Linked DNA regions of Azoarcus olearius. The protein of the gene in region 1 interacts with the protein of each later gene in a pairwise test. Links are inferred from orthologs where the notes say so. Each region holds a gene or a part of one and is shown in the gene's direction. Other genes may lie near its edges. The genes, in order: rpe and eno.

Region 1 (14,189 bases):
AAGCGTCCCATCAACCTGCTCGCGGCGGCAAGGCACGTCGTGACTTCGATCGAAGGGCAACCATGAAGATTCATGAGTATCAGGCAAAAGAAGTACTGAGAAAGTACGGCGTCGTCACGCCGCGCGGCATTCCGTGTTTTTCCGTCGATGAGGCGGTGAAGGCGGCTGAAGAACTCGGCGGCAAGATCTGGGTGGTGAAGGCCCAGATCCATGCTGGCGGTCGCGGCAAGGGCGGTGGCGTCAAGCTCGGCAAGTCGCTGGACGAAGTTCGCACCCTGGCTGGCCAGATCCTGGGCATGCAGCTGGTCACCCATCAGACCGGCCCGGAAGGCCAGAAGGTTCGCCGCCTCCTGATCGAGGAAGGCGCCGACATCAAGAAGGAATACTACGTTGCCGCGCTGACCGACCGCGCTACCCAGAAGGTTGCCATGATGGCCTCCTCCGAAGGTGGCATGGACATCGAGGAAGTCGCGCACAACACCCCCGAGAAGATCATCAAGGTCTTCGTCGATCCGCTCGCCGGCCTGACCGACGCGCAGGCCATCGAACTGGCCAAGGGTATCGGCGTTCCTGAAGCTTCGATCCCGCAAGCGGTCGACACCTTCAAGAAGCTCTACACCTGCTACATGGAAACCGATGCCTCGCTGGCGGAAATCAACCCGCTGATCCTCGAAGGCAACGGCAACATCAAGGCGCTCGACGCCAAGTTCAACTTCGACTCCAACGCGCTCTTCCGTCACCCGGAAATCGTTGCCTACCGCGACCTGGATGAAGAAGACGCCGACGAAATCGAAGCCTCCAAGTTCGACCTCGCCTACATCAGCCTCGACGGCAACATCGGCTGCCTGGTGAACGGCGCCGGTCTGGCGATGGCCACCATGGACACCATCAAGCTGTTCGGTGCCGAGCCGGCCAACTTCCTCGACGTGGGCGGCGGCGCCACCACCGAGAAGGTCACCGAAGCCTTCAAGATCATGCTCAAGAACCCCAAGGTCAAGGGCATCCTGGTCAACATCTTCGGCGGCATCATGAAGTGCGACACCATCGCCACCGGCGTGGTCGCTGCAGCCAAGGAAGTGAATCTCTCCGTCCCGCTCGTGGTGCGCATGAAGGGCACCAACGAAGACCTCGGCAAGAAGATCCTCGCCGAGTCGGGCCTGCCCATCATCTCCGCCGACACCATGGCGGAAGCCGCGACCAAGATCGTGGCTGAGGTCAAGTAAGGAGAGTTCGAATGTCCATCTACATCAACAAAGACACCAAGGTCATCACCCAGGGCATCACCGGGAAGACCGGCCAGTTCCATACCGAAAAGTGCCAGGAATACGCCAACGGCAAGAACTGCTTCGTTGCCGGCGTGAACCCCAAGAAGGCGGGCGAGCGGATCTTCGACATCCCCATCTACGCCTCGGTCAAGGAAGCCGCTTCTGAAACCGGCGCCACCGTTTCCGTCATCTACGTGCCGCCCGCCGGCGCTGCCGCCGCCATCTGGGAAGCCGTCGAAGCCGATCTCGACCTCGCGATCTGCATCACCGAAGGCATCCCGGTCCGCGACATGCTGGAAGTGCGCAACAAGATGAAGGCCAAGGAAGCCGCGGGTGGCAAGAAGACCCTGCTGCTGGGGCCGAACTGCCCGGGTCTGATCACCCCGGACGAAATCAAGATCGGCATCATGCCGGGCCACATCCACCGCAAGGGCCGCATCGGCGTCGTGTCGCGTTCCGGCACCCTGACGTACGAAGCCGTGGCACAGCTCACCGAGCTGGGTCTGGGCCAGTCGTCCGCGGTCGGTATTGGCGGCGACCCGATCAACGGTCTGAAGCACATCGACGTCATGAAGGCCTTCAATGACGATCCGGACACCGATGCGGTCATCATGATCGGTGAGATCGGCGGCCCGGACGAAGCCGAAGCGGCGCTGTGGTGCAAGGCCAACATGAAGAAGCCGGTGGTCGGCTTCATCGCCGGCGTGACCGCGCCGGCCGGCAAGCGCATGGGCCACGCCGGTGCGCTGATCTCTGGCGGTGCCGATACTGCCGACGCCAAGCTCGCCATCATGGAAGAGTGCGGCTTCAAGGTAACGCGCAACCCGTCGGAAATGGGCAAGCTGCTGAAGTCGCTGCTGTAAGCGTCTTCATCTGTGCCGTGAAAAAGCGCCGGCTTGTCCGGCGCTTTTTTGTCTACCCGCGAAATCGTGCGCGCTAGAATGGTCCGATTCTCCCGCCGCGCGACCGTCTCCGAATGTCCGCATCCGTGCCCCCCTTGCTTCGCTGTGCCAGCCGTTCCGATATCGGTAAGGTGCGGGTGCGTAACGAAGACGCCGTCAAAACCGACGTGGACCACGGCTGGCTGATTCTCGCCGACGGCATGGGGGGGTATGAAGGCGGAGACGTGGCTGCCCAACTCGCAGTAGACGTCGTCGACCGCTGCCTGCAGCGGGACGCGATCGGCCTGGAGGATGCGGGTGGCATGTGCCGGATCGCGCGCCGCGCGGCCGAAGATGCGAATGCCGAGATCCGGCGGGTGGGGATGTTGCGGCCCGAACTCGCCGGCATGGGGGCAACCCTGGTGCTCGCGGTGTTTCTCGCCGACGCGCTGGTATGCGCCCATGTCGGCGATTCGCGCCTGTATGTCGCCGGCCCGGACGGACTGCGCCTGCTGACGCGGGATCACACCTTGTTGCAGGAGCGGGTCGACGCCGGCATGATGCGGCCGGAAGATGCACGTCGGTCGCGCTATCGTGGCATGCTTACGCGCGGCCTGGGCGTGGCGTCACTGGTGGAGGCGGATATTGCAGTCCATCCGCTGGGAGGCGCGGAAACCGTGCTTCTGTGCTCCGACGGTCTCACCGACATGCTGGACGACGGTCAGATCTGCGAGATTCTGGCCGGCGGTGGTCCCCTGGAAACCCTGGCCGACCGGCTGGTCGACGCGGCCAACGCCGGGGGCGGGCGCGACAATGTTTCGGTGATCCTGGCGCGGCGGGAAGCGGCTTGAACGAAGGGCTGCAATGCCGCGGTCCGGATCGATTCTACAGGTGTGGTGATGCCGAAGTTGATACTCAGCATGGACGGTCTGGTGCTCAAGGAGATCATCCTCAACAAGGAGCGCACCTCGATCGGGCGGAAGGCATCCAATGACATCCAGATCGACAACCTCGCCATCAGCGGCCATCACGCTGTCATCACCTGCATCCTCAACGACGCCTTTCTTGAGGATCAGAGCAGTACCAACGGAACCTATGTAAACGGGCAGCCGATCAAGAAGTACGTGCTGCAGAACAATGACGTGGTCGAGCTCGGCAAGTACCGGCTGAAGTACCTCGTGGACACAGGCACGCCCGGTTTGTCTCCGTCCGAGATGGTTGATACCGCAAGCCTGAAGCCCTTCGAGGTTTCGCTGGACATCCAGGCTGAACCGCCTGCGCGGCCCGCGCCGGCCCCGTCCGCCGCGGGCAATCCGCAGCGTACGCAGTTGATCCGGCAGGCCGCCACGGCCACTGCGCCGGCAGAGCAGGCCGAGCCGTCGAACAACCCCGGGGCCGAGCGGCTGGGGGTGATCCAGGTGCTCAACGGCGCCAACGCCGGCAGGGAGCTGGAGCTCTCCAAGTCGCTGACCACGCTGGGAAAACCCGGTCGGCAGGTGGCGGTCATCACGCGCCGTGCGCATGGATACTTCATCACCCATGTCGAGGGCGGCAACTTCCCGCTGGTCAATGGGCGTGCGCTGGATGCCCAGGCGCACCGGCTCAACGATCACGACATCATCGAACTGGCCGGCGTGAAAATGGAGTTTTTTCTCCGCCCGTGAGGCGCCCAAAATCCCGCGTGATTTATCGCACACGGGTCTTTTGCCGCGCGGTGCTAAGGTCCGCCCACTGAGCGCACGGGTGGGCCGGCGCGCCGTTCGGAACAGGTTGCCGGTCAGTAATTCGATATGAAGCTCAGGGTGCTCGGATGTAGCGGAGGGATCGGCGGCAGGACGTCGCGGACAACTTCGTTTCTCGTGGACGATGACATCCTCATCGACTGCGGCACCGGCGTGGGCGATCTGGAATACGGTCAGCTCAAGCGCATCGATCACATCTTCATCACCCACGCGCACCTTGATCACATCGCGATGATTCCGCTGCTGATCGATTCGGTGGGTGAGGCGCGGGGCGTTCCGGTTACCGTGTATGGGTCGGCGGAGACCATCCGGATCCTGCGTTCGCACATCTTCAACTGGTTGATCTGGCCAGACTTTTCCGCAATCCCCGACCGCCATCGGCCCTTCCTGCGTTTCCAGGTGATCAAGGTGGGCGAGACCGTGCGGCTGGCGCGGGGCGCGGTGACGGTGATGCCTGCGCACCACACCGTGCCTGCCGTGGCCTATTGCCTGGACAGCGGCGACGGGCAGTTGGTCTATTCCGGCGACACCGCGTATTGCCCGGAACTCATCGCCGCGATCAACCGGACGCCGCATCTGCGCCACCTGATTGTCGAGACCGCGTTTCCCAACGAGCAGCAAGGTCTCGCGCTCGCATCCCGGCACCTGTGCCCGGCGATGCTGGGGGCGATGCTCGACGAAATCACGGTGACGCCCGAGGTCCACATCAGTCACCTGAAGCCCGGTGTCGACGACCGCATCATGGACCAGTTGTCGAGCTATCGCGGGCCTTTGCGCCCGCGCCGGCTGATGCATGGCCAGGAGCTTACGTTCTGACGCGGACAGCGTTGCCGACGAGCCGTTAGAATGACGGCCCACCTTCGATCGACACGCCACGATCCACCATGAGCGCAACGCCGGGCAAGGCGCCCGCGGGCGGAGACGTCGCCCGCCGGCTGGCCTTCTTCAAGGGCCTGCAGGCCATCACCACGCGAATCCACGCCACCCAGGACATCGACGAGATCATCTTCGAGCTGTCGGCCGACATTTGCGCGCTGTTCGATGTCGAGCGCCTGTCGATCTACGTGGTGGAGGAGAACGGCACCGTCATTGCCACCAAGGTCAAGACGGGACTGCAGAGCGTGCAGAACATCCGGCTGCCGATCGCCGAGAACAGCGTTGCGGGTTATGTCGCCGCTACCGGCAAGCTGCTCAATATCGCGGACGTCTACGACGCCGACGAACTTCACGCGATCTCGCCCAAGCTGGAATTCCGCCGCGAGGTGGATGAGGCGACCGGTTATCGCGCCCGCCAGATGCTGGCGGCGCCCATCACCAACCCCGACAGCGGCAAGCTCGAAGGCGTGATCCAGCTGATCAACCTGGGCGCGGGCGCGGTGTTTTCCGGCTTCGCCGAGGAAGGGCTGCTCGGCCTGGCACAGACGCTCGGCGTTGCCTTTGGCCGTCACCAGGCCCAGGCCACGCTGCAGGCCCGCTCCCGCTTTGACGCACTGGTCGCGGACGGACGCATCACGCCGGAGGAACTGGGCAACGCCACGCGCAAGGGGCGCGAGAGCGGCATCCCGGTGGAGGTGGTGCTGATCACCGACTATCGCCTGACCGAGGCCGAAGTGGGCGAAGCGGCCGCGCGCTTCTACGGCGTGCCTTACGAGCCGTATCGTGCCGACCGCGTGAAGCCGATGGACCTGCTGCGCAACATCAAGCGCGACTACGTCCAGCAAAGTCAGTGGCTGCCGCTGGAGGAAACGACCGAAGGCGTGGTCATCATGACCACCGACCCGGAGCAGGTGCGTGCTTCCCGCATCGCCGAAAATGTCTTCCCCCGCAAGAAGCTCGCGTTCCGTGTCACCACCCGCGGTGAATTCGACCGCACCGTGAACCAGTTCTTCGAAGCCCAACTTGACACCAGCTCGGTCAACGACCTGCTGATGGGCCTGGACGACGACAACGACGAAGGTTCGCTGTCGGACGACGTCAATGCCGCTGCCGACAACGAACTCGTCAAGCTGGTCAACAAGGTCATCATCGACGCCTACAAGCAGGGCGCATCCGACATCCACGTCGAGCCGCGCCCGGGCAAGGAAAAGACGCTGATCCGGTTCCGCAAGGACGGCACCCTGGTGCCCTACATCGAGGTGCCGGCGAGCTACCGCAATCCGTTGATCACGCGCATCAAGATCATGTGCGACCTCGACATCTCCGAGCGTCGCCGCCCGCAGGACGGCAAGATCAAGTTCCGCAAGTATGCCCCGCTGGATATCGAACTGCGGGTGGCTACGGTGCCCACCGCCGGCGGCACCGAGGACGTGGTGATGCGCATCCTCGCGCACAGCGAGCCGCTGCCGCTGGGCGAACTCGCGCTCTCACCGCGCAACCTCGAACGCCTGCGCGAGACCATTACCAAGCCTTACGGCGTGTTCTTCGTCTGCGGCCCCACCGGCTCCGGCAAGACCACCACGCTGCACTCCATCCTCGGCTACATCAACACCCCGGAAACCAAGATCTGGACGATCGAGGATCCGGTCGAAATCACCCAGAAGGGCCTGCGCCAGGTGCAGGTGAACCGCAAGGCCGGGCTGGACTTCGCCACCATGATGCGCGCCTTCCTGCGCGCCGACCCGGACGTGATCATGGTCGGCGAGATGCGTGACGAGGAAACGGTGTCGGTCGGCATCGAGGCGTCGCTCACCGGCCACCTCGTGCTGTCGACGCTGCACACCAACAGCGCGCCGGAGTCGGTCATCCGGCTGCTCGACATGGGGATGGATCCGTTCAATTTCTCGGATGCGCTGCTCGGCGTGCTCGCGCAGCGCCTGGCCAAGCGCTTGTGCCGGCACTGCCGCCAGGCCTATATCGCGGAAGATGCTGAGATCGAGCACCTGCTCGACGAGTACTGCGCCGACATGCACCTCACCGCCGCCTTCCAGGCCGACCCGGAAGGCGCCCGGGCCGAGGTCCTGTCGCAATGGCGGGCGCACCATGCCGATGGCGAAGGGCGGTTTACGCTGTATCGCGCGGTGGGCTGCCCGGAGTGCAATCACGGCTACCGCGGCCGTGTCGGCCTGCATGAGCTGATGGTCGGCACGGAGGCGATCAAGCGCGTGATCCAGGGGCGCGGCCACCTCGCCCAGATGCTGGCGGTTGCGCTGCAGGACGGCATGCGCACCCTGCGCCAGGACGGCATCGAGAAGGTGCTGGGGGGCATCACCGACCTCAAGCAGGTACGCAAGGTCTGCCTGCGCTGATCGCGGGCCAGCGGCGGGGCGGTTAGAATGCCGCCCTTCCGCTTCTGGAGTTCCCCATGTTCCGCATCGCCCCCAGCATCCTATCCGCCAACTTCGCGCGACTCGGCGAGGAAGTGAGCCAGGTCGTGGCGTCCGGCGCGGACTGGATCCACTTCGACGTGATGGACAACCATTACGTCCCCAATCTCACCATCGGCCCGCTGGTGTGCGAGGCCTTGCGCCCGGTCACCACCGCGCCGATCGACGTCCATCTGATGGTGAAGCCGGTCGACCGCATCATTCCCGACTTCGCCAAGGCCGGCGCCAACATCATCACCTTCCATCCCGAGGCTTCCGAGCACATCGACCGCAGTCTCGGCCTGATCCGTGACTCCGGCTGCCAGGCCGGCCTGGTGTTCAACCCAGCCACCCCGCTGCACTACATGGACCACGTCATGGACAAGCTCGACGTGGTGCTGCTGATGAGCGTAAACCCCGGTTTCGGCGGGCAGAAGTTCATTCCCGAAACGCTCAACAAGCTGCGTGCCGCGCGTGCAAGGCTCGACGCCTACGAGGCGCAGAGCGGCCGCCGCATCCTGCTGGAGATCGACGGCGGCGTGAAGGTGGACAACATCGCGGAGATTGCCCGTGCGGGCGCGGACACCTTCGTCGCGGGTTCCGCCGTGTTCGGTGCGGGCAAGGACAGCGACCCCAACCGCTACGACGGCGTGATCGGCGCGCTGCGTGCCGAGCTTGCCGCGGTCGGCGCCCCGGGCTGAGCGAACGCGATGACGCATTTTCCCGCCCGCGCAGTGCTGTTCGACCTCGACGGCACGCTGCTCGACACCATCGGCGACCTCGCCGAAGCAGCCAACCGCATGCTCGCCGAACTCGGTCGGCCGCAACGCCCGTTGGAGGAAATCCACAGCTTCGTCGGCAAAGGCCTGCCCAACCTCGTGCGGCGTTGCCTCACCGAGAACGCGGAAGCGAGCGAAGCCGAGATCGACGCTGCGATCCCGGTCTTCCGGCGCCATTACACCGTGGTCAACGGTCTCGGCACGCGCGCCTATCCGGGGGTCGTCGAAACCCTGGAGGCGATGGCCGCGCGCGGCTTCCGGCTGGCGGTGGTGACCAACAAGGCGGGCGATTTCACCCTGCCGCTGCTCGAACGCATGGACATCGCCCGCTATTTCCAGGCCGTCGTCAGCGGCGACACGCTGCCGGTGAAGAAGCCCGATCCGGCGATGCTGGTCCATGCCTGCGAGCTGCTCGGCGTGAGTCCGCGCGAGGCCGTGATGATCGGCGACTCGGCCAACGACGCGCTCGCGGCCCGCGCTGCGGGCATGCCGGTGCTGCTTGTCAGCTATGGCTACAGCGAGGGCATGCCGGTGGACACTATCGAATGCGATGGGCTACTATCCGACGCACTTCAGGCGCTGGACCATATCATTCCGGCATGAACGCCGGACAGCGCCGCTCCAGCTGCGGTAGCTCACCTCACACAGAAAGCATCGTGACTCTCGAACAGCGGTTCCCGGAAAAGGATTTTGCGACCGTCTCCCCATGCCTCGACTGGCGTGGCGGCTGGCGTTGGCCTCTGGGCCACTAATACGCGAACCCCTCGCGGGTCCCGGCACCTGACTGCGCCTCCTGGCGCGCACCTCCGCCGGCTCCACCCGCCCAGCAGTCTTCCGGATCAACCGTTTTCGTGGAGCACCCATGCTCGAACAGGAATTCAATGCCCTGGCTGAACAGGGCTACAACCGCATCCCGGTCACGCTCGAGACCTTCGCCGATCTCGACACGCCGCTCTCCATCTACCTGAAGCTCGCCAACGAGCCCTACACCTACCTGCTGGAATCGGTGCAGGGCGGCGAGCGCTTCGGCCGTTACTCCTTCATCGGTCTCGCATCGCCGACGCGCATCGAGGTGTATGGCCGTTCGGCGCTGCTGCTCACCGGCAACCGCCTCGTCGAGCGCCGCGACTACGGCGACCCGCTCAACTTCGTCGCCGAGTTCATGAACCGCATCAAGGTGCCGCCCCGCGAGCATCTGCCGCGCTTCGCGGGTGGGTTGGTTGGTTGCTTCGGCTACGACACCGTGCGCTACATCGAGCCCCGCCTCGCCAAGACCGACAAACCCGACGCGATCGGTACGCCGGACATCCTGCTGATGCTGTCGGAGGAGATCGCCATCGTCGACAACCTCACCGGCAAGCTCACGCTGGTGGTGTATGCCGAGCCCGAGGTGCCGGGCGCCTTCAAGCGCGCCAAGAAGCGCCTGCAGGAACTGCTCGCCCGGCTGCGCGCGCCGGTGGCCATCCCGGAGGAGTCGCGCGCCGAGTCCGCGCCGGCGGTCTCCAGCTTCGGCGAGGAGGCCTTCAAGGACGCGGTGCGCCGCGCCAAGCAGTACATCGTCGACGGCGACATCATGCAGGTGGTGTTGTCGCAGCGCATGAGCAAGCCGTTCGCCGCGCATCCGATGGCGCTTTACCGGGCGATCCGCTCGCTGAATCCTTCGCCCTACATGTTCTACTTCAACCTCGAGGACTTTCATGTCGTCGGCGCCTCGCCGGAAATCCTGGTGCGGCTGGAGGACGATACGGTGACAGTGCGGCCGATCGCCGGCACCCGCAAGCGCGGCGCTACCGTCGCCGAGGATGCAGCGCTGGAAGAGGACCTGCTGGCCGACCAGAAGGAGTGCGCGGAGCACCTGCAGTTGCTCGATCTCGGCCGCAACGATGCCGGCCGGGTGTCGGAGACGGGTACGGTGAAGGTCACCGAACGCTTTACCGTCGAGCGCTATTCCCACGTGATGCATATCGTGTCCAACGTCGAAGGACAGTTGAAGGAGGGGCTGGACGCGCTGGCGGTGCTGCGCGCCACTTTCCCGGCCGGCACGGTGTCGGGCGCGCCCAAGCTGCGCGCGATGGAGATCATCGACGAGCTGGAGCCGGTCAAGCGGGGCATCTACGCCGGGTCGGTGGGTTATGTCGGTTTCCACGGCGACATGGACCTGGCAATCGCGATCCGCACCGCGGTGCTGAAGGACGGTCAGATCCACGTGCAGGCGGGGGCGGGCATCGTTGCCGATTCCGACCCGGACGCCGAATGGCAGGAAACGCAGAACAAGGCGCGCGCCATGCTGCGGGCGGCCGAGATGGCCGAGGGCGGGCTGGATACGCAGGTTTGAGGTTTGTGCCGCTGGTGGCTTGGTGAGCTGAAACCGGCGGCACGGGTGGTATTTGTTCCAGTTCTGCGGAACTCGCTCGCTCGGACAGTCCTCGCCCTTCCGCAAACACCACCCCTGTCGCCTCGTGGTGGCGAAGGCTCGAAGGCCGCGAGCGGTGATTCGTGGAGGATGTGGGGTGTTCCTGGAGCCGGCGAGGACTGTCCGAGCCCGAAGGGCGAGTTCCGCAGCCGGCGGAAGGAACTCCGCGCAGCCTCCGCAGCGCCCAAACGGTTCAGCCACTAGCCGCCCAGCGCCCACAGAAATTCCATAGCGTCGCAACCCACACCGGTCGCGACGCAGCGAAAAGGAAAACCGACATGTTGCTGATGATCGACAACTACGACAGCTTCACCTACAACCTGGTGCAGTACTTCGGCGAACTCGGCGCCGAGGTGAAGGTGTTCCGCAACGATGAAATCACCCTCGAGCAGATCGCCCACATGAAGCCCGACCACCTCGTCATCTCGCCCGGGCCGTGCTCGCCGGCGGAGGCGGGTATCTCGGTGGCGGCAATCCGCGAATTTGCAGGCAAACTCCCCATCCTCGGCGTCTGCCTCGGCCACCAGAGCATCGGCGCCGCCTTCGGCGGCCGCATCGTCCATGCGCAGAAACTCATGCATGGCAAGACCTCGCCGGTGCATCACAAGGACCTCGGCGTGTTCCGCGGGCTGCCCAATCCGCTCACCTGCACCCGCTACCATTCGCTCGCGATCGAACGCGCCAGCCTGCCCGACTGTCTTGAAGTAACCGCCTGGACGGACGATGGCGAGATCATGGGCGTGCGCCACAAGACGCTGGACGTCGAAGGCGTGCAGTTCCACCCCGAATCGATCATGACCGAGCGCGGCCATGACCTGCTGAAGAACTTCCTCGACTCGACCCGCAGCCTGCCTGCCGCCGCCTGACCGGAACACGCGACCATGACGATTACCGCCCAGCAAGCGCTCCAGCGCACCATCGAACACCGCGAAATCTTCTTCGACGAAATGCTGTCGCTGATGCGCCAGATCATGGCCGGCGAAGTCTCGCCGGTGATGACCGCCGCCATCCTCACCGGCCTGCGCGTCAAGAAGGAAACCATCGGCGAGATCACCGCCGCCGCCACCGTGATGCGCGAACTCGCCACCAAGGTGGTGGTGCCGCCGCCGCACGACCACTTCATCGACGTCGTCGGCACCGGCGGCGACGGCTCGCACACTTTCAACATCTCCACCGCCACCATCTTCGTCACTGCGGCAGCGGGGGCGCGCGTTGCCAAGCATGGCAACCGCAGCGTGTCGTCCAAGTCCGGCAGTGCGGACGCGCTCGAAGCGCTCGGCGCCAACATCATGCTGACGCCCGAGCAGGTGGCCGAATGCGTGCAGGCCACCGGCATCGGCTTCATGTTCGCACCCAGCCACCACAGCGCGATGAAGAACGTCGCCCCGGTGCGGCGCGAGATGGGCGTGCGCACCATCTTCAACATCCTCGGCCCGCTCACCAACCCGGCCGGCGCGCCCAATACCCTGCTCGGCGTGTTCCACCCGGACCTCGTCGGCATCCTGGTGCGCGTAATGGAACGCCTTGGCGCCAACCACGTGCTGGTGGTGCACGGCCTGGACGGCATGGACGAAGTCAGCCTCGGCGCCGCCACGATGGTGGGCGAACTGAAGGACGGCGAGGTCAGCGAATACGAGATCCACCCGGAAGACTACGGCCTGGCGATGGTCGGCAGCCGCAACCTGCGTGTCGAGGATGCCGACGAATCGCGCCGGGTGCTGGTGGGTGCGCTGGAAAACCAGCCCGGGCCGGCGCGCGAGATCGTCATCTTCAACGCAGGGGTTGCGCTGTATGCGGCCAACCTGGTCGATTCCATCGAGGCCGGCATCGTCCGCGCGCGCGAACTCGTCGCGAGCGGCGCGGCACGGGCCAAGCTGGACGAGTACGTGCAATTCACGCGCAAGTTCGGAGGCGCCTGATGAGCGACATCCTGCAGAAGATCTGCGCGGTCAAGCGCGAGGAAGTCACCGCCGCGCTTGCGGCCAAACCGCTCGCCATCGTGCGGGCAGAGGCCGAGGCGCAGCCCGCGGCGCGCGATTTCGTCGGCGCGATCCGCGGCAGGATCACCGCGGGCCGACCGGCGGTGATCGCCGAGATCAAGAAGGCCAGTCCCTCCAAAGGGGTGATCCGCGAGGACTTCCGGCCCGCCGACATCGCGCCCTCGTACGAGGCCGCGGGCGCGGCCTGCCTGTCGGTGCTGACCGACAAACCCTTCTTCCAGGGCGCGCCGGAATACCTGCAGGCCGCCCGCGCCGCCTGCGCGCTGCCGGCGCTGCGCAAGGATTTCCTCGTCGACGCCTATCAGGTGTACGAAGCGCGCGCGATGGGTGCGGACGCCATCCTGCTGATCGCCGCCTGCCTTTCGCTGACCGAGATGCAGGACATGGAGGCGATCGCCCACGGCCTCGGCATGGGCGTGCTGGTCGAGGTCCATGACGGCGCCGAACTCGAACAGGCCTTGAAGCTGCGCACGCCGCTCGTCGGCATCAACAACCGCAACCTGCGCACGTTCGAAGTCTCGCTGCAGACCACGCTCGGTCTGCTGCCGCGGCTGGCGGCGGAGGCGGACCGCATCGTCGTCACCGAGTCCGGCATTCTCGCGCCGGCCGATGTCGCCTTGATGCGCGAGAACGGCGTGAATGCCTTCCTGGTCGGGGAGGCCTTCATGCGCGTACCCGACCCCGGCGCCGGTTTGCGCGCCTTGTTCGGCTAAGGCATGGACGGGCCGGACGACAGCGCCAACGCGCCCCCGGCCCCGCCCGCGCCCGCACCCCCGCGGGCGCGCCGTCGCCGCTGGCCGCTGCTGCTGGCGGCCGCGCTGCTGGGGCTGCTCGCCGCGCTGGCCTGGAGTGTCTCCACCGAAGCCGGCTTGCAGGCCGTGGGCCGCCTTGCCAGCCGCATCGCCCCCGGCGAGTTGCGCATCGAGCAGGCCGGGGGCCGGCTGCTCGGCCCGCTGCGCATCGGGCGGCTGAGCTTCGTTTCGCCTTCCACCGAACTGACGGTGGATGATTTCGTGCTCGAATGGACGCCGGCCGAACTCCTGCACGGCCGGCTCGAGATCCAGCGCATTGCCGCCCGCAGCGTCGCCTTGCGGCAGCGCCCCGGTCCGCCCGACGGTACGCCGCCGACGCCGCCCGCCTCGCTCGCGCTGCCGGTCGAGCTTTCCGTCAGCCACATCGAAATCGACGCCCTGCGGCTGCAACAGGGCGAGGACGCCACCTCCGCGATCGTCCTGAACACCCTGCGTGGCGGATTCGCCGCCGACGCCGAAGCGCTCGTCCTGCGCGATTTCTCCGTCGCCAGCACCTTTGGCGACCTGCGGGCGGAAGCGCGCATCGCTGCGGTCGCACCGTTCGCGCTGAGCGCCCGCGCCAGCCTGGACGGGCAGCACGCAGGGCAGCTCTTCCAGGCGACGGTCGACGCGGACGGCACCCTGTTCGCGACCCGGCTCCAGGCCAGCCTGCACGGCAACGCGGCCACGGGGAGCGTCACGCTGGAGGCGACCCCGTTCGAGGACCTGCCCTTGCGCGGCGTCCGCCTGCGACTGGAGGGCGTCGACCCGGCGCTCTTCGTCGCTGCCGCACCCAGCGCACGGCTGACGGTCGAGGCCGAACTGGGCGCGCAGGCCTCGCCTGCCGGGGCGCTGATCCTGAGCGGTCCGCTGCGGTTGGCGAATGCCGCGCCCGCGCCGCTCAATCGCGGCGGCATTCCCCTCCGCGGCGTCGCGGGCGTCCTTCAATGGTCTGGCGACGAGGGTGCGCTGGAGCAACTCGCGATCGAATTGGCGGGACGGGCCCGCGCCACCGG
Region 2 (14,132 bases), 1.3 Mb from region 1 along the record:
GAGGAGATCCCGGCCGTCGCGGCGGTGGTCGATGTGCTGCAGACCCCCGCCTTTCTGTGTCGCCAAACCGACTTCATCCACGCGGTGGCGTCCTGCGGCCGCCCGGTGAATATCAAGAAAGGCCAGTTTCTCGCGCCCGGCGACATGAAGAACGTGGTCGACAAGGCCCGGGAAGCCAACGGCGGCGCTGACAACATCATGGTGTGCGAGCGCGGCGCGTCCTTCGGCTACAACAACCTGGTGTCCGACATGCGCTCCCTCGCCATCATGCGCGAGACCGGCTGCCCGGTGGTGTTCGACGCCACCCACTCGGTGCAACTTCCGGGCGGGCAGGGCACGGCATCGGGTGGTCAGCGCGAATTCGTACCCGTCCTCGCCAGGGCGGCTGTCGCGGTCGGCGTGGCTGGTCTTTTCATGGAAACTCACCCGAATCCCGCGCAGGCGCTTTCCGATGGCCCCAATGCCTGGCCCTTGCCGCGCATGAAGGCGTTGCTCAGCACGCTGAAGGCGATCGACGAACTGGTCAAGTCGCGCGGGCTGCTGGAAACCGAGGCCTGATCCGCTTCGCGTGCCGCCCCATGTGCAGGCGCACCCTGATTTTTTCTTCCAATTCCTAATCCGTAACCGAAACAGGAACATTCCATGAGTGCAATCGTTGACGTGATCGCCCGCGAGATTCTGGACTCCCGCGGCAATCCCACTGTCGAAGCCGACGTGCTGCTTGAGTCCGGGGTGATGGGGCGTGCTGCCGTGCCCTCCGGCGCCTCCACCGGTTCCCGCGAAGCCATCGAACTGCGCGACGGCGACGCCGCGCGCTTCCTCGGCAAGGGCGTGCTGCGCGCCGTCGAGAACGTCAACACCGAGATTTCCGAAGCGATCATCGGTCTGGACGCCGAAGAGCAGGCCTTCATCGACCGCACCCTGATCGACCTAGACGGCACCGAGAACAAGTCGCGTCTCGGCGCCAATGCGACGCTGGCAGTGTCGATGGCAGTGGCGCGCGCCGCGGCCGAGGAGGCCGGCCTGCCGCTGTACCGCTATTTCGGCGGTTCGGGCCCGATGGCGATGCCGGTCCCGATGATGAACGTCATCAACGGCGGCGAGCACGCCAACAACAGCCTGGACATCCAGGAATGCATGATCATGCCGGTGAGCATGGGCAGCTTCCGTGAGGCACTGCGTTGTGGCGCGGAGATCTTCCATCACCTGAAGAAGATCACCGACAAGAAGGGCTACCCGACCACCGTCGGTGATGAAGGCGGTTTCGCGCCCAACGTGTCCGGCACCGAAGAAGCGCTCAACCTGATCCAGGAAGCCATCGCCGCCGCCGGCTACGAGCCGGGCCGCGACGTGCTGCTGGCGCTCGACTGCGCTGCGTCCGAGTTCTACAAGGACGGCAAGTACGAGCTGAAGGGCGAAGGCCTCAGCCTCACCTCCGAAGGCTTTACCGACTACCTCGCCACCCTGGCCGACAAGTTCCCGATCGTGTCGATCGAGGACGGCATGGCCGAAGGCGACTGGGCCGGCTGGAAGCACCTCACCGACCGCCTCGGCCGCAAGATCCAGTTGGTCGGCGACGATCTCTTCGTCACCAACACCAAGATCCTCGAGCAGGGCATCGACCAGGGCGTGGCCAACTCCATCCTGATCAAGATCAACCAGATCGGCACCCTGTCGGAAACCTTCGCGGCGGTTGAAATGGCCAAGCGCGCCGGTTACACCGCGGTGATCTCGCACCGTTCGGGTGAAACCGAAGACTCCACCATCGCCGACATCGCGGTGGGCCTCAACGCGATGCAGATCAAGACCGGTTCGCTGTCGCGCTCGGACCGTATCGCCAAGTACAACCAGCTGCTCCGCATCGAGGAAGATCTCGGCAACACCGTGGTGTATCCGGGCAAGCGCGCGTTCTACAACCTGCGCAGCCGCTAAGCGACGCCGGTTCGCTTTCCGCTTCGACTGCCGCGACATCCGCCGCGGCAGTCGATTGCGTCTTTCTTTCCCTAGCCGTCGAACTGTTCCATGCGTTGGCCCGTGATCATTCTTGCCGTCCTCGTCGTCGTGCTGCAGTACCCACTGTGGCTAGGCAAGGGCGGATGGCTGCGCGTGTGGGAGGTGGATCGCAAGTTGCACGAGCAGCGTGAGGAGAACACGCGGCTGGAAGAGCGCAACGCGGGGCTCGACGCCGAAGTCCGCGACCTCAAGTCCGGCAACGAGGCGATCGAAGAACGGGCACGGCTCGAACTCGGCCTGACCAAGCCCAACGAAATCTTCGTTCAGGTACCCCAGAAGCACTGAACCGGCTCAAGGCCGGCTCAGTTCCATGCTTCAAACGCGTTCGTCGGACGCGGTCTAGAGCAGTTCGGTGATCAGTTCCCGCTGCTCCAGTTCCTCTTCAAAAGCCACCATTTCGAGACCGAGCGCGTCGCGCGCGGAAATCATCCCGATCGGCCGCCCGCAGTCGGTGACCGGAACGTGCCGGAAGCCGCCCTCGTACATCAGGTGCATCGCGTGCCCGAGCGGCCTGTCGGACGATATCGACTGCGGATCGCGGGTCATGACTTCGCTCAAACGTGTCCGCGCAGGATCGCGGCCGGCGGCGATGACGCGGACGAGCGCGTCGCGTTCGGTAAAGATGCCGCTCAGGTGACCGTCATGGACGATCATGATCGACCCCACGTGCAGGTCGGTCATCCTGCGCGAGGCCTCCAGTACTGTCATGTGTTCGTCGGCGGTCAGAATCTTCTGTCCCTTTACCACCTCTGCAATCTTGCGCGTCGGCATGTCTCTTCCTCCTCCGGAAAACCACCATCGGCCCATCAAAGGTAGATAGCCGCTGCCGGGGAAGCAAGTCCGAACATACCCCAACGCCCGCCGGCGGGGCTACGCGGTTTCAGTCGCGTGCGATCAGCGTCCGCGCGCCGTCGAAGCGCGGTGCGAAGTAGGCGTTCGAGAGCTTCTCGATGCGCACGGCGCCGCGGCTCGATGGCGCGTGGATGAAGCGCCCGTCGCCGATGTAGATGCCCATGTGGGAATGCGGCCGCCTGGCGGTATTGAAGAAAACCAGGTCGCCTGGCGACAGCTCCGCCGGGCTGATGGGGCGGGTGCGCTCGGCAATCTGCGCGGCGTTGTGCGGCAGCCGCTGACCGCTTACCTGCTCCACGACGTAACTCACCATGCCGCTGCAATCGAGTCCCGCTTCCGGATTGCGGCCGCCGAAGCGGTAGCCGGTGTCGAGCAGACCGAGGGCGAACATCACGATCTCTTGTGGATGATCGGGATCGTCGAGCGCGAACAGCGGTTGCGCGGGGCGCGCGGCGGGACCCGGAGGGAGTCGGGATTCGGTGGGCGGCGGAACAGAGCTGCAGGCCGCAACGAGCGCCGCGAGCAGGAACGCGACGCCGGGGCCGGCCCCCGGCCGGCGTCGCCGATAGGGTGGTGTCTGTGCCATGCCGGGACGATAGGGGAATGCGGCGCAGGCGTCCAGCCGCGGCCGGTGGTGGCCGGTCAGGCTTTATCGGGGCGCACGCAGTCGCTGGCGGGGGGAAGGCCGGGGCGTTCGAGCGTGGCGCCGTCCGCGGTCGGACGGAAGACCGTCTGACCGTCGGAATAATCGCTGTTACCAGCGCCGGCACGCAGAGCGAAAACGCCGGCGCCGGTGCGCAGACGGATGTGGCTCGGGTGGTATTCAACGGTAAAGCGTTCACCGTTGCGGCACTGATAGGTCTCGACCTCGCCGTCGTCACGCGTCCACGCCGTGGAGGCGAGACCGATGGAAAGAACGACGACGGTACTGAAAGCAAGGATGCGCATGGGAGGGGAGGAGGGGGAGGGGGAGGGTGATGGTTTTGTTAGTCGGTCAGTTCGATGCTGCCGGACGCAGTCACGCTGACAAGGCTTTCGCCGCCCTCTAGCGGCGCCGGGGCCGCTTCAGCCATGGCGGCGGACATGCGCATGCGCGCGTACGCGGGCGGAGCGCCCGACTCGCCGAGGTTGAGCTGGCGAATCCGGTAGCGTTTGCCGAGCGCCGATGCCACGACGCCGGCCTTGCGTTCGAACGCACGGATCGCGTCGATCGTGGCCTCATCGGCCGCCGCGCGACGGGTGTCGGGCGCCGGCTGCAGGGTGACCTGGGCCAGGCCGAGATTACTCTGCAGCTTCCCGATCAGTTCCGACATCGCGGCGACATCGCGGCTTTCGAGGCGCAGTTCGGAGCGCATGCGCCAGCCCTCGATACGGGTCCCACTCCCCTTTCCGTAGTTGGGCCACGTGCTGGTGCCCGCCGACTGGAGCTTGACCGAGGGGTGGGCGCGCGCTGTTTCCATCGCCGCGGTCACCGCGCGATTCACCCCGCGAGCAAGCGCCGCCGCATCGGCGCCCGCCTGTTCGACGTACATGATGGCGATGACCTGATCGTTGGGGGCGGGGCGTTGCGCATCGACCGAAAACTCGATCACGGGCCCGACAGCCGGCGCCGGCTCGGCCGCCATGGCGGCCAGCGGCGCTGCGTAAAACAGGATGGCAAGCAGGGAGGGGGCAGTTCTCATGAGGACAGGCACCGGCGGCTCTCGATATGCGGCGCTTTATACCCTAAGGCGTACGGCCAGACGGCGGCGAGGTGTAAGCACCTGTGATGACGCCGGCGCTCGCAGCGCCCGGAACAGGGTCAACGCCCCAACACCGCGGCGGCGTCCAGCGGCTCGAGTTCTTCCTCGTACTGGCGGGCGTTGGCGACGTAGTGCGCCGCATTGCGGGTAATCCCGGCGATTTCGTCGTCGCTCAGTTCCCGGATCACGCGCCCAGGCGAACCGACGACCAGCGACCGATCGGGAATGACCTTGCCTTCCGGAATCAGCGCATTGGCGCCAATGATGCAGTGCTTGCCGATGACCGCGTTGTTGAGGACGACCGCGTTGATGCCGATCAGCGTGCCGTCGCCCACGGTGCACCCGTGCAGCATCACCATGTGGCCGATCGTCACATCCGAGCCGATCGTCAGCGGAATGCCGTCGTCGTTGTGCAGGATGGAGCCGTCCTGGATGTTGGTGTTGTCGCCGATCACGATCGGATCGTTGTCGCCCCGAATAACCGCGTTGTACCAGATATTTACGTTTCGTCCGGCTTCGACCCGGCCAATGACGGTCGCGTTGTGCGCGACCCAGCACCCTTCGCCGAAACGGGGCTTGCGCTCTCTCAGGGCATAGATACTCATCAGTCTCTCACGTTGTTTTCTTCGTGCCCGATGTGACCCGGGGGCGAAATCATAGCAAGCGGCCGCGGCGACGTGGGCAAGTCCTTGGTGATGAAGGCGGTTTTTACACTCGATCGGACGGCTGCGGGGCCAGCGGTGTTAGCATTGCGCCGCAGCAGCCGCTCGGGACAGTCCCTTGGACGGCTGCAGTTTTCGTTCCCGCCACCACCGTCTTCATGCTCAGCTACCGTCACGCCTTCCATGCCGGCAATCACGCCGACGTACTCAAGCACATCGTGCTCCTGGAAATCCTCGAGTACTACAACCGCAAGGACAAAGCCTGGTGCTATGTCGACACCCATGCCGGCGCGGGGTGTTATGCGCTCGATAGCGAACGCGCAGCGAAGACGGGGGAGTACACCGAAGGCATCGGCCGCCTGTGGGAACGCACCGACCGACCCGAGGCGGTGGAGTCATACGTCCAGTCCGTACGCCAGTTCAACCCCCATGGGCGCCTGCTGTTCTACCCCGGTTCTCCCGCGCTCGCAATGACCCGCGCGCGGGCGCAGGACCGCCTGCGGCTTTTCGAACTGCATCCGGCGGACATGACCTTGCTCGAACAGACCTTCCGCGGCGAGAGCGAGCGCGTACAGGTCCGGAAGGCCGATGGCTTCGCCGCGCTCCGCGGGTTGTTGCCGCCGCCGTCGCGTCGCGCCGTGGTACTCATCGACCCGCCCTACGAGGTCAAGGACGACTACCGCCGCGTGCTGGAGACCGTGCGCGATTCCATGAAACGTTTTCCGAGCGGCACCTACGCCGTGTGGTATCCGCTGCTTGCCCGGCCGGAGGCGCGCCAGTTGCCGGAGCGGCTGGCGGAGTTGGGGGCGGAAAGCTGGCTCGATGTCCGCCTGGCGGTGCGGGCTCCTGCGGCAGACGGCTTCGGCATGTTCGGCAGCGGCCTCTTCATCGTCAATCCGCCGTGGGTGCTGCCCGAGCGCCTGGAGCAGACGCTGCCGTGGCTCGTCGAGGTGATAGGGATCGATGAGGGCGCGGGTTTCGACGTGGAGCATCAGATTGCCTGATCGGGGAAAGCCCTTCCGTCCGGGCCTTGCGACGGGCGTGCCGGAGAGGAACACACAATGAGCGAGGACACGCTGCAGACGCTGCGCAGGCAGTTGCGCGACTTTGCCGCGGAGCGCGCCTGGGAGCCGTTTCACACCCCCAAGAATCTTGCGATGGCGCTCGCTGGCGAAGCCGGCGAGGTCGTCGAGCACTTCCAGTGGCTGACGCCGGAACAGTCTGCCGCGCTACCACCGGACACGCGGCAGGCGGTGGCGCTGGAACTCGCCGATGTCCTGCTGTATCTCGTCCGTCTTGCCGACGTGCTGGACATCGACCTCGCCGAGGCCGCGGGCCGCAAGCTCGCGATCAATGCGGAGCGCTACCCGGTTGAGCGCGCACACGGGCGCGCGGAAAAATACGACAAGCTGTGACGGACGCCCGCGGGCCGCCGCTGGCGCCCGCGTCCCGCTCGAACCGGACTACGCGAATTGGAACTCCAGCACCTTAAGGAAATCGAGAGCGCCACGGCCCACGGGCGCGGCGAGTTGCTGCGTCTGGGGGTCGTCAGCCTGTTTCTTGTCGCGACGATGCTGTACGCGGCAACGCTGGGCTCCGGCGCCAGCCTGATCCTGGTCGTGGGGGCGGCATTGGCGGCCTACATGGCGCTCAACATCGGCGCCAACGACGTGGCAAACAACGTGGGCCCCGCGGTGGGGGCCAGGGCGATGGGGCTGGTCAGCGCGCTGAGCATCGCCGCGGTGTGCGAGGTGGCGGGGGCGCTGCTGGCAGGCGGTGCCGTCGTCGACACCGTGAAGGGCAGCATCCTCCAACGGCACCTGCTGACCGATGGCGACACCGTTGTCGCGGTAATGCTCTGCGCCTTGCTCGCGGGATCCATCTGGCTGAACGTGGCGACCGCGCTCGGCGCGCCGGTATCGACCACGCACTCCATCGTCGGCGCTGTGCTGGGTGCAGGCATCGCGGCACGCGGGGTGGAGGTCATCAACTGGGAGACCGTAGTGGCGATCACCACCAGCTGGGTGGCATCGCCCCTGCTGGGTGCCGGCTTCGCCGCCGCGTTCCTGTACGCGGTGAAGCGCAGCATCACCTATCAGCCCGACATGGCCAGCGCGGCGCGAAGAGTCGTGCCGTACCTGATGGCCGCGATGACGTGGACCTCCATCGTGTTCCTGCTGGTCAAGGGACTCAACCGCGCGCTGGTGGTGGAACTGGGGGCCGCCGGCTCGTTCGCCGTGATCCCGGCGACGCTCGTGTTCCTCTACATGCGGGCCAGGTTGCGGACGCGGGGACATCTGATCGCGAATACCAAGGAAGGCGTGAACAAGCTCTTCAATCCCCCGCTGGTGTTCGCCGCGGGCTTGCTGAGCTTCGCCCATGGCTCCAACGACGTCGCCAATGCAGTCGGGCCGCTGGCGGCGATCCTCGATGCCCTCGGCAGTGCCGGGACGGTCCGCGCGCTCGCGGGGCCGCCGCTGTGGGTGCTGGCGATCGGGGCAATCGGCATCGCGGTGGGGCTGGCACTGTTCGGGCCTCGCGTCATCCGCACCATCGGCACCGAAATCACCGAACTGGACCAGATGCGGGCGTTCTGCATCGCGCTGGCGGCCACGGTGACCGTGGTACTGGCTTCCGGGATCGGGCTGCCGGTCAGTTCCACGCACATTGTCGTGGGGGGCGTCTTCGGCGTGGGCTTCCTGCGCGAGTTCCTGAAGACGGCCTACGAGCGTACGGTGGCGGAGATCAAGGCCCACCACCCGGCGGGCGAGCAGCAAGCGCTCGATGCCTTCCTGGAGCGCTTCGGCCAGGCCTCGGTGGCCGAGAAGGACCGATTGTTGAAGGACCTGAAGGCGCGCTCGAAGAACAGCGAGGACCCCGCCAATTTCTCCAAGTCGGAGCGCAAGAAGCTGCGCAAGATGTACAAGCAGGAAGTCGTGAAGCGGTCCCAGCTGATGCGGATCGCCGCAGCCTGGGTGGTTACGGTGCCCGTTTCAGGGGTCTTGGCCGCATTGCTGTACACCTTGCTGGCGCAAGGCGTGGCGCGCGCCTGAGGAGGCTGGCATGAACGGTTTCGAGGTCGTGGCGCTCGGTCTGCTCGCGGTGGGCGGCTGGTTCTGGTTCGATAGCCTGAAGGCGAGGGAGGCCGGGATTGCGGCGGTGCGTGCCGCGTGCGCCCGCGAAGGCGTTCAGCTCCTCGACGAGACGGTGGTCGGGCAGGGGATGTGCCTCGCGCGCGACGACGAGGGGCGTGCCGTGCTGCAGCGCAGCTTCGCGTTCGAATATTCCGACTCCGGCTATGACCGCTTCCGCGGCGGAGTGACGCTGCGCGGACGGGAAGTGGTGCTGCTGGATCTCGCCGCGCATCTCCCGCGCTTCCACATCGTCCAGTAGCGCTCAGAGCGCCCGGTTGGGGGCGATTGCGCGCAGGAACTCGTTGCGCAACTGGTCCGAGCGTTCGAAATCGCCGGCGAAGGCCTGCGTCACCACGCGCTCGTCGCCGCGCCGGTCCTCCCCGAGCAGCAGGCACAATTGCTCCGCTTCAATCACGCATGCGGCGCCGGATGCACTGCCGTGGTGCATCAGCGCGTCCGCAATGTCGCGGGTCATCCATTCCTGGTAGGTGAAACGGTGCCCGATGGCGTCCACCAGCCGGGCGATGCGGCCGAAGCCGTGCAGGCGCCCACCCGGCACGTAGGCGACGTGGGCGAGGCCGCGGAACGGAACGAGATGATGCGGACAGACGCCGTGGATGGCGATGCCGCGGACCACGACCATGTCTCGGCGCGGATCCTCGAAGCCCTCGCCGAGCGCCGCAGCGGGGTCGAGTTCATAGCCTCCGAGCAGACGCTTCTGCCACAGTTCGCGCACCCTCTGCGCCGTCCGGCCTGTGTGAGTGGTGTCGGGCTCGACGCCGCACGCCCGAAGCAGGTCGCCGACCGCACGTTCGAACGCCACGGGATCGAAGTTGCCGGAGCGGGGGATGCCGACCGTCCGCGGATGAGGGGTATGGCCGTGATCGTGGTCGCCCCCGGCGCTGTCGGAATGTTGGAAATGGGTGGAGGACATTGTCGGATTTCCTGCGAAGGTTGGCGGATCATACGCTTGAAGCCCAGGCGGGGCCGGAATGTTGCGCTGCACCAAAACCGGCACGCGTCCTGCTTGTCGAAGCCCGTAGATCGACGCGCGCATCCACGAGAGCCGCGTGTCGGCCCGGACCGCAATTCCAGCGCACGCCCAGGAGGCCATGATGTTGACGACAGCGACGGCAAACGAAATTTCCATCCCTCTCGCCGACGCACGGCAGATCTATCGCGTCGAAGACGTGGACAAGGCGCTCGAGGCCAGCGCACCGGCCCGCAATGAGGCGCTTGCGGCGTTCTACGAGCGGATGCGCGAAACCGGCGGGACGCGCTTCGTGGTCAAGCCGAGCCGCGCCGATACGGTGGACCGGCTGTATGAAAGCTGCCCCAACTTCGGCGAGGTGATCGAGGACATCCGGAAGTCGCTGGCGCTGGCGGTGTCCGGTAACGAGCCGGTGTCGTTCGCGCCCATCCTCCTGCTGGGCGAGCCCGGCATCGGCAAGACACATTTCGCGCGCAGCCTGGCCGACAGGCTGGGCACGGGCTATCACTTCGTGTCCATGAGTTCGCTGACCGCCGGCTGGGTTCTTTCAGGCGCCTCGGCGCAGTGGAATCACGCCAAGCCGGGCAAGGTGGCCCAGGCCCTGGTCGGCGGCGAACTCGCGAATCCGGTCATCGTGCTCGACGAGGTGGACAAGGCCGGGGGCGATTCCCGCTACGATCCGCTCGGGCCGCTGTACGAACTGCTGGAGCACGACACGGCGCGCCGCTTCCGTGACGAATACGTCGATGTCGAGATGGACGCGTCGCACATCCTGTGGATCACGACCGCCAACGACGAGCGCAATATCCCCGAGCCGATCCTGAACCGGATGAACGTCTATTGCGTGCCGCGGCCCGACGCGGACGAGTCGCTGATGATCGCGTGCCGCCTGTACCGCGACATCGTTGGCGCACACGATTGGGGTTTTCCGGACGAGCCGCCGGCGGACGTCATGGAATGCCTCGCCACGCTGCCGCCGCGCTCGCAGCGCAGGGCGCTGATGTCGGCCTTTGGTACCGCCAAGCTTGCCGGGCGCGATTACCTGACGGCTGACGATCTCGACAGCTTCCGGCCGGGCAGCAAGCGCAAGATCGGTTTCTGAAGATGCGTCTCCGGCCCGTCACTTCAGGCAATGAAGACCGGGTCGGAGAACACCAGCGTGCCGTCCTTGCGCATCATCAGGTTGTTGGCGTTGAGGATATCCGGGAGCACGTGGTACTCCTCGACGAAGTCCGACAGCGCACGCAAGGCCTCCTGCACGCTGTCGGAGATATCCAGCGGGGTTGTCGTGAGGTGGTAGAGCGCGATGCGGCCCATGTCCATGCCGAGCCGGCTCCATTGTTCGCAGGCCGACCAGTAGAAGTCGATCAGGCGCATCGCCAGATCGGCCGTCGCCGACTTGTCTTCGAGCGGATAGAGCCGCTCCATCTCGAGCAGGTGGAAGGGGTAGCCGGAGCGCGCGCGGCCGATGATGCCGTGGTCGGCATACACCACCGGAAAGTGAGTGCCCTGGGGGCGGTCGGGGGCGGTATGCAGGAAATAGTCGGCGGGCGAACTGACGAGCTTGTACACCCGCTCGCCGTCGCCCTTGTCGATCACGATGGAGTACTCGCCGCGCCCGATCTCGGGCTTGCCGTCCAGCAGCGGATGGGCCGGGACGGGGTCCGGCAGGACGATCGGGTCCCGGCCGAGTTTCACGCGGGCCGCGGCGAGGTCGATCATGACGCGATCCTCAGCCCATGACGTTGTAGCCGGCGTCGACGAAGTGCACCCCGCCGGAGATCAGGCGGCCGGCATCGGAGACGAGGAAGGCGGTGAGCGCGCCGATGTCTTCCGGCGTCACCAGGCTGTGCAGCGGGGAGCGGTCCACCGCCGCCGCCATCAGGCCGTCGAAACCGGCGATGCCGGACGCCGCGCGGGTCATCAGGGGGCCCGGCGACACCGCGTTCACACGGATGTTCTTGGCGCCCAGTTCCGCCGCCATGTAGCGGGTGGCGGCTTCGAGTGCCGCTTTGCACAGCCCCATCACGCCGTAGTGCGGAATCACCTTTTCCGAGCCCAGATAGGTCATCGTCACCAGGGCGCCGCCGCCGGCCTTTTCCATCAGCGGTTCGGCCTTGCGCGCCAGACGTACGAAGGAGTGGGTGGACACGTCCATCGCCAGCGCGAAACCATCGGGCGAGGTGTCGACGACGCGGCCGTGAAGGTCGTCGCGCTTGGCAAACGCCATGCTGTGCACGGCGAAATCGAGCTTGCCGTGGCGCGCTTCGATCTCCGCGAACGCGGCATCGAGCGTATCGGGCTGGGTCACGTCGAGCAGAAAGACGTCCTCTACGCCCAGGCGGTTGATGACCGGCTCGATGAAAGCGCGCGTCTTTTCGTTCTGATACGTGATGATGAGCTTGGCGCCGGCTTGGGCGCAGGCCTCTGCGACGCCGGTGGAGATCGACTTTTCGTTGGCGATGCCGGTGATGAGGCCGACTTTGCCTTCAAGGTTGATGATCGGGTTCATGCTCGGGCTCCGATTCGGATGAGGGTAGGGATAATGCGCAACCGCTTGTCTCACCTGCGTATGACACGCGTACTGGCGGTGATGATACGCGGCGCCCGCAAAAAACGCGCTGGCTCGCGCAGCGGGTGGTGCATTTCAGTATATTCTGCGTCGCAGCATCGATGAACCCGAAGCGGCCGCCAGCCCCGCCGCATCCCTCCTGAGTAAGCAATGCCCCGCACCACCTTCGTCTTCATGGATTTCGACGGCGTCACCCACCCCTGGGGCGAGGTCGAGGATTTCCGCTGCCTGCCGCTGATCGAGTCCGTGCTGAGAGAGTTCGACGAGGCCCGCGTCGTCATCGCCTCCGATTGGCGCATGCTGTTTTCGCAGGCCAAGCTGGTTGCGCGTTTTGCCGAAGACATCCGCCCGCGCGTGGCCGGGGTGACGCCGCACATCCTGCCCAAGCATGGGTCGGAACTGCATGGACTGCGCGAGCGTGAGGCGATGCTGTGGCTCGCGCAGCACGATCCGGAGCCCCATGCGCAGTGGTGCGCGCTAGACGATGCGCCGGGAAACTGGCTCACCCGCTCACGGCTGTTGCTGACCGATTTCAAGCGCGGATTCATCGAAGAGGACGCCGAAGCGCTGAGGCGGCTGCTGGAGAACTTGCGCCGCGGCGTGACCGACGAAGCGCCGCCGCGCACCGGATTGCGCTGGCGCTGAGGTTTCAGGCCGGGGGCGGGGGGCACACCCGGTTGCGGCCGGCGTTCTTGGCCTCGTACAGGCGACGGTCCGCCTCTTTCAGCAGATCCCCGGGCTCGGTGCAGCTAGGCCCGGAGACCGCAACGCCGACGCTGACGGTGAGTGCCACCGGCACACCGTCGATGTCCAGCGCCAGCGCTTCGACCCCGTGCCGGATGCGTTCCGCAATGCCGTGCGCATCCGCCGCCTGAGTGCCCGGCAGCACGATGGCGAACTCCTCGCCGCCGATCCGGCCGATCACGTCGCCTGGGCGTAGCAGACCCGCCGCGGCGGACACGAAGGTCTTCAAGGCATGGTCGCCGGCCGGGTGTCCGTGACGGTCGTTGATGTGCTTGAAATGGTCGATATCGAGCGCGAGCAGTGCCAGCGGCGCGCGCTCGCGGCGCGCCCGTGCCCATTCGCTCGCCAATGTGGCCATGAACTGCCGGCGGTTGCTGGCGCCGGTCAGCGGGTCGGTGGCCGCCAGCCGCCTGAGGTCGGCGTTGGCCTGGCGCAGCAGCGCCAGCGCCGATTCCGCCCGCTCCTTCTCCACGTACAACTGCCGCATCATTTCTTCCTGGCTGAAAACGGTCGAGAACGCGCGGGTCGTGTGAAAGGCGCGCACGACGCCGAAGCTCAGCAGCAGGAAACCCGAGGCGAACACCGCATGCGCCAGCCACCAGGTGTGGTCCCAGGCGGAGGACAGCATGAAGGCCACGGAGGACTGGGCGAACATGCCGAGCGCGATCGCGGTCACGAGGATCAGTGGCGCGCTGGCGCCCTTGCGCAGCAACAGCCCGGCCGCCGCCAGCGCAAACAGGATGGCGCAGGCTTCGAATACCGGTCGGACGGGAAGGGGCAGCAGGTGCGGGTGGAAGGAAAGTTGCGCGACCACGAGGTCGACGCCTAGGAAGAGCCCGATCCAGCCCGCCCACTGTCGCGCGCGAGGGCGGGCGCAGCGAGGTTCGGGTGCCTCGCCGTACAGCATCGCCGCCCGCAGCAGGCATGCCGCCATGACAAAGCGCGAGGCCGGGCCATAGAGCAGGAACCAGTCGAGATGGTGGGCCGACAGGCGGGTCAGAACGCCATGGGGCGCATAGACCACGGTAAAACCGATCAGCCCGAGTGTCAGCCAGCGCAGGAAGGCTTCGCCGGACGACTCGTAGCAGCGCAGCGTGACGTAGCAGACGAAGGCGGATACGCCGATCGCCAGGGCAATGGCCAGCTCATGCGCCACATGGTGTTCGAAGCGGGGCACGTCAGCCTGGAAATGGTGCAGGTAGAGGATCGCGACGAGCGGGCTGAGTGAAAAGGCGAGCAGCAGGCCGCGTTCGTACAGGCGGGTCAGGCGCAGCGTCAGCGCCGAGGCCGGGTTGGGGTGGGGATGCGGCGAAATGGACATTTGTCGGTTCGCGTTTCGATTATGGACACCGCCGGCACCTGAAGCGGCCCCGACCGTCGTTCTTTTCCGACGATCCTAGCGCTGCCCTTGCAGAACCTTCG

Evidence for each region.
Region 2: the proteins of rpe (region 1) and eno interact in binary tests that used the Escherichia coli proteins (3 or more experiments, as listed by UniProt). The link is inferred for Azoarcus olearius from one-to-one orthologs.

What each region holds. Positions count from the first base shown.
Region 1 is NZ_CP016210.1:3,739,415-3,753,603, reverse strand. What follows is about bases 6,197-9,040. They hold rpe (ribulose-phosphate 3-epimerase), read left to right. Parts: upstream 6,197-7,189; coding sequence 7,190-7,891; downstream 7,892-9,040. Other genes in these bases: trpE (anthranilate synthase component I), read left to right, coding at 8,832-9,040; dqs_RS17075 (phosphoglycolate phosphatase), read left to right, coding at 7,901-8,572; dqs_RS17085 (GspE/PulE family protein), read left to right, coding at 6,197-7,133. In the rest of the region: sucC (ADP-forming succinate--CoA ligase subunit beta), read left to right, coding at 63-1,223; sucD (succinate--CoA ligase subunit alpha), read left to right, coding at 1,235-2,128; dqs_RS17100 (PP2C family protein-serine/threonine phosphatase), read left to right, coding at 2,242-2,997; dqs_RS17095 (FHA domain-containing protein), read left to right, coding at 3,046-3,810; dqs_RS17090 (3',5'-cyclic-nucleotide phosphodiesterase), read left to right, coding at 3,937-4,704; more of dqs_RS17085, read left to right, coding at 4,773-6,196; more of trpE, read left to right, coding at 9,041-10,304; dqs_RS17065 (aminodeoxychorismate/anthranilate synthase component II), read left to right, coding at 10,661-11,248; trpD (anthranilate phosphoribosyltransferase), read left to right, coding at 11,264-12,301; indole-3-glycerol phosphate synthase TrpC, read left to right, coding at 12,301-13,095; dqs_RS17050 (translocation/assembly module TamB domain-containing protein), read left to right, coding at 13,099-14,189. UniProt on the Escherichia coli protein: Catalyzes the reversible epimerization of D-ribulose 5-phosphate to D-xylulose 5-phosphate.
Region 2 is NZ_CP016210.1:2,406,623-2,420,754, reverse strand. Bases 1-2,787 are described here. They hold eno (phosphopyruvate hydratase), read left to right. Parts: upstream 1-642; coding sequence 643-1,932; downstream 1,933-2,787. Other genes in these bases: dqs_RS11180 (CBS domain-containing protein), read right to left, coding at 2,353-2,784; ftsB (cell division protein FtsB), read left to right, coding at 2,023-2,298; kdsA (3-deoxy-8-phosphooctulonate synthase), read left to right, coding at 1-558. Also shown: dqs_RS11175 (C40 family peptidase), read right to left, coding at 2,894-3,451; dqs_RS11170 (hypothetical protein), read right to left, coding at 3,508-3,813; dqs_RS11165 (SIMPL domain-containing protein), read right to left, coding at 3,852-4,547; dqs_RS11160 (gamma carbonic anhydrase family protein), read right to left, coding at 4,667-5,212; dqs_RS11155 (23S rRNA (adenine(2030)-N(6))-methyltransferase RlmJ), read left to right, coding at 5,428-6,273; dqs_RS11150 (nucleotide pyrophosphohydrolase), read left to right, coding at 6,331-6,684; dqs_RS11145 (inorganic phosphate transporter), read left to right, coding at 6,742-8,322; dqs_RS11140 (DUF3301 domain-containing protein), read left to right, coding at 8,333-8,662; GTP cyclohydrolase I FolE, read right to left, coding at 8,666-9,337; dqs_RS11130 (AAA family ATPase), read left to right, coding at 9,516-10,496; dqs_RS11125 (hypothetical protein), read right to left, coding at 10,520-11,116; enoyl-ACP reductase FabI, read right to left, coding at 11,127-11,906; dqs_RS11115 (HAD domain-containing protein), read left to right, coding at 12,117-12,611; dqs_RS11110 (GGDEF domain-containing protein), read right to left, coding at 12,616-14,031. UniProt on the Escherichia coli protein: Catalyzes the reversible conversion of 2-phosphoglycerate (2-PG) into phosphoenolpyruvate (PEP). It is essential for the degradation of carbohydrates via glycolysis.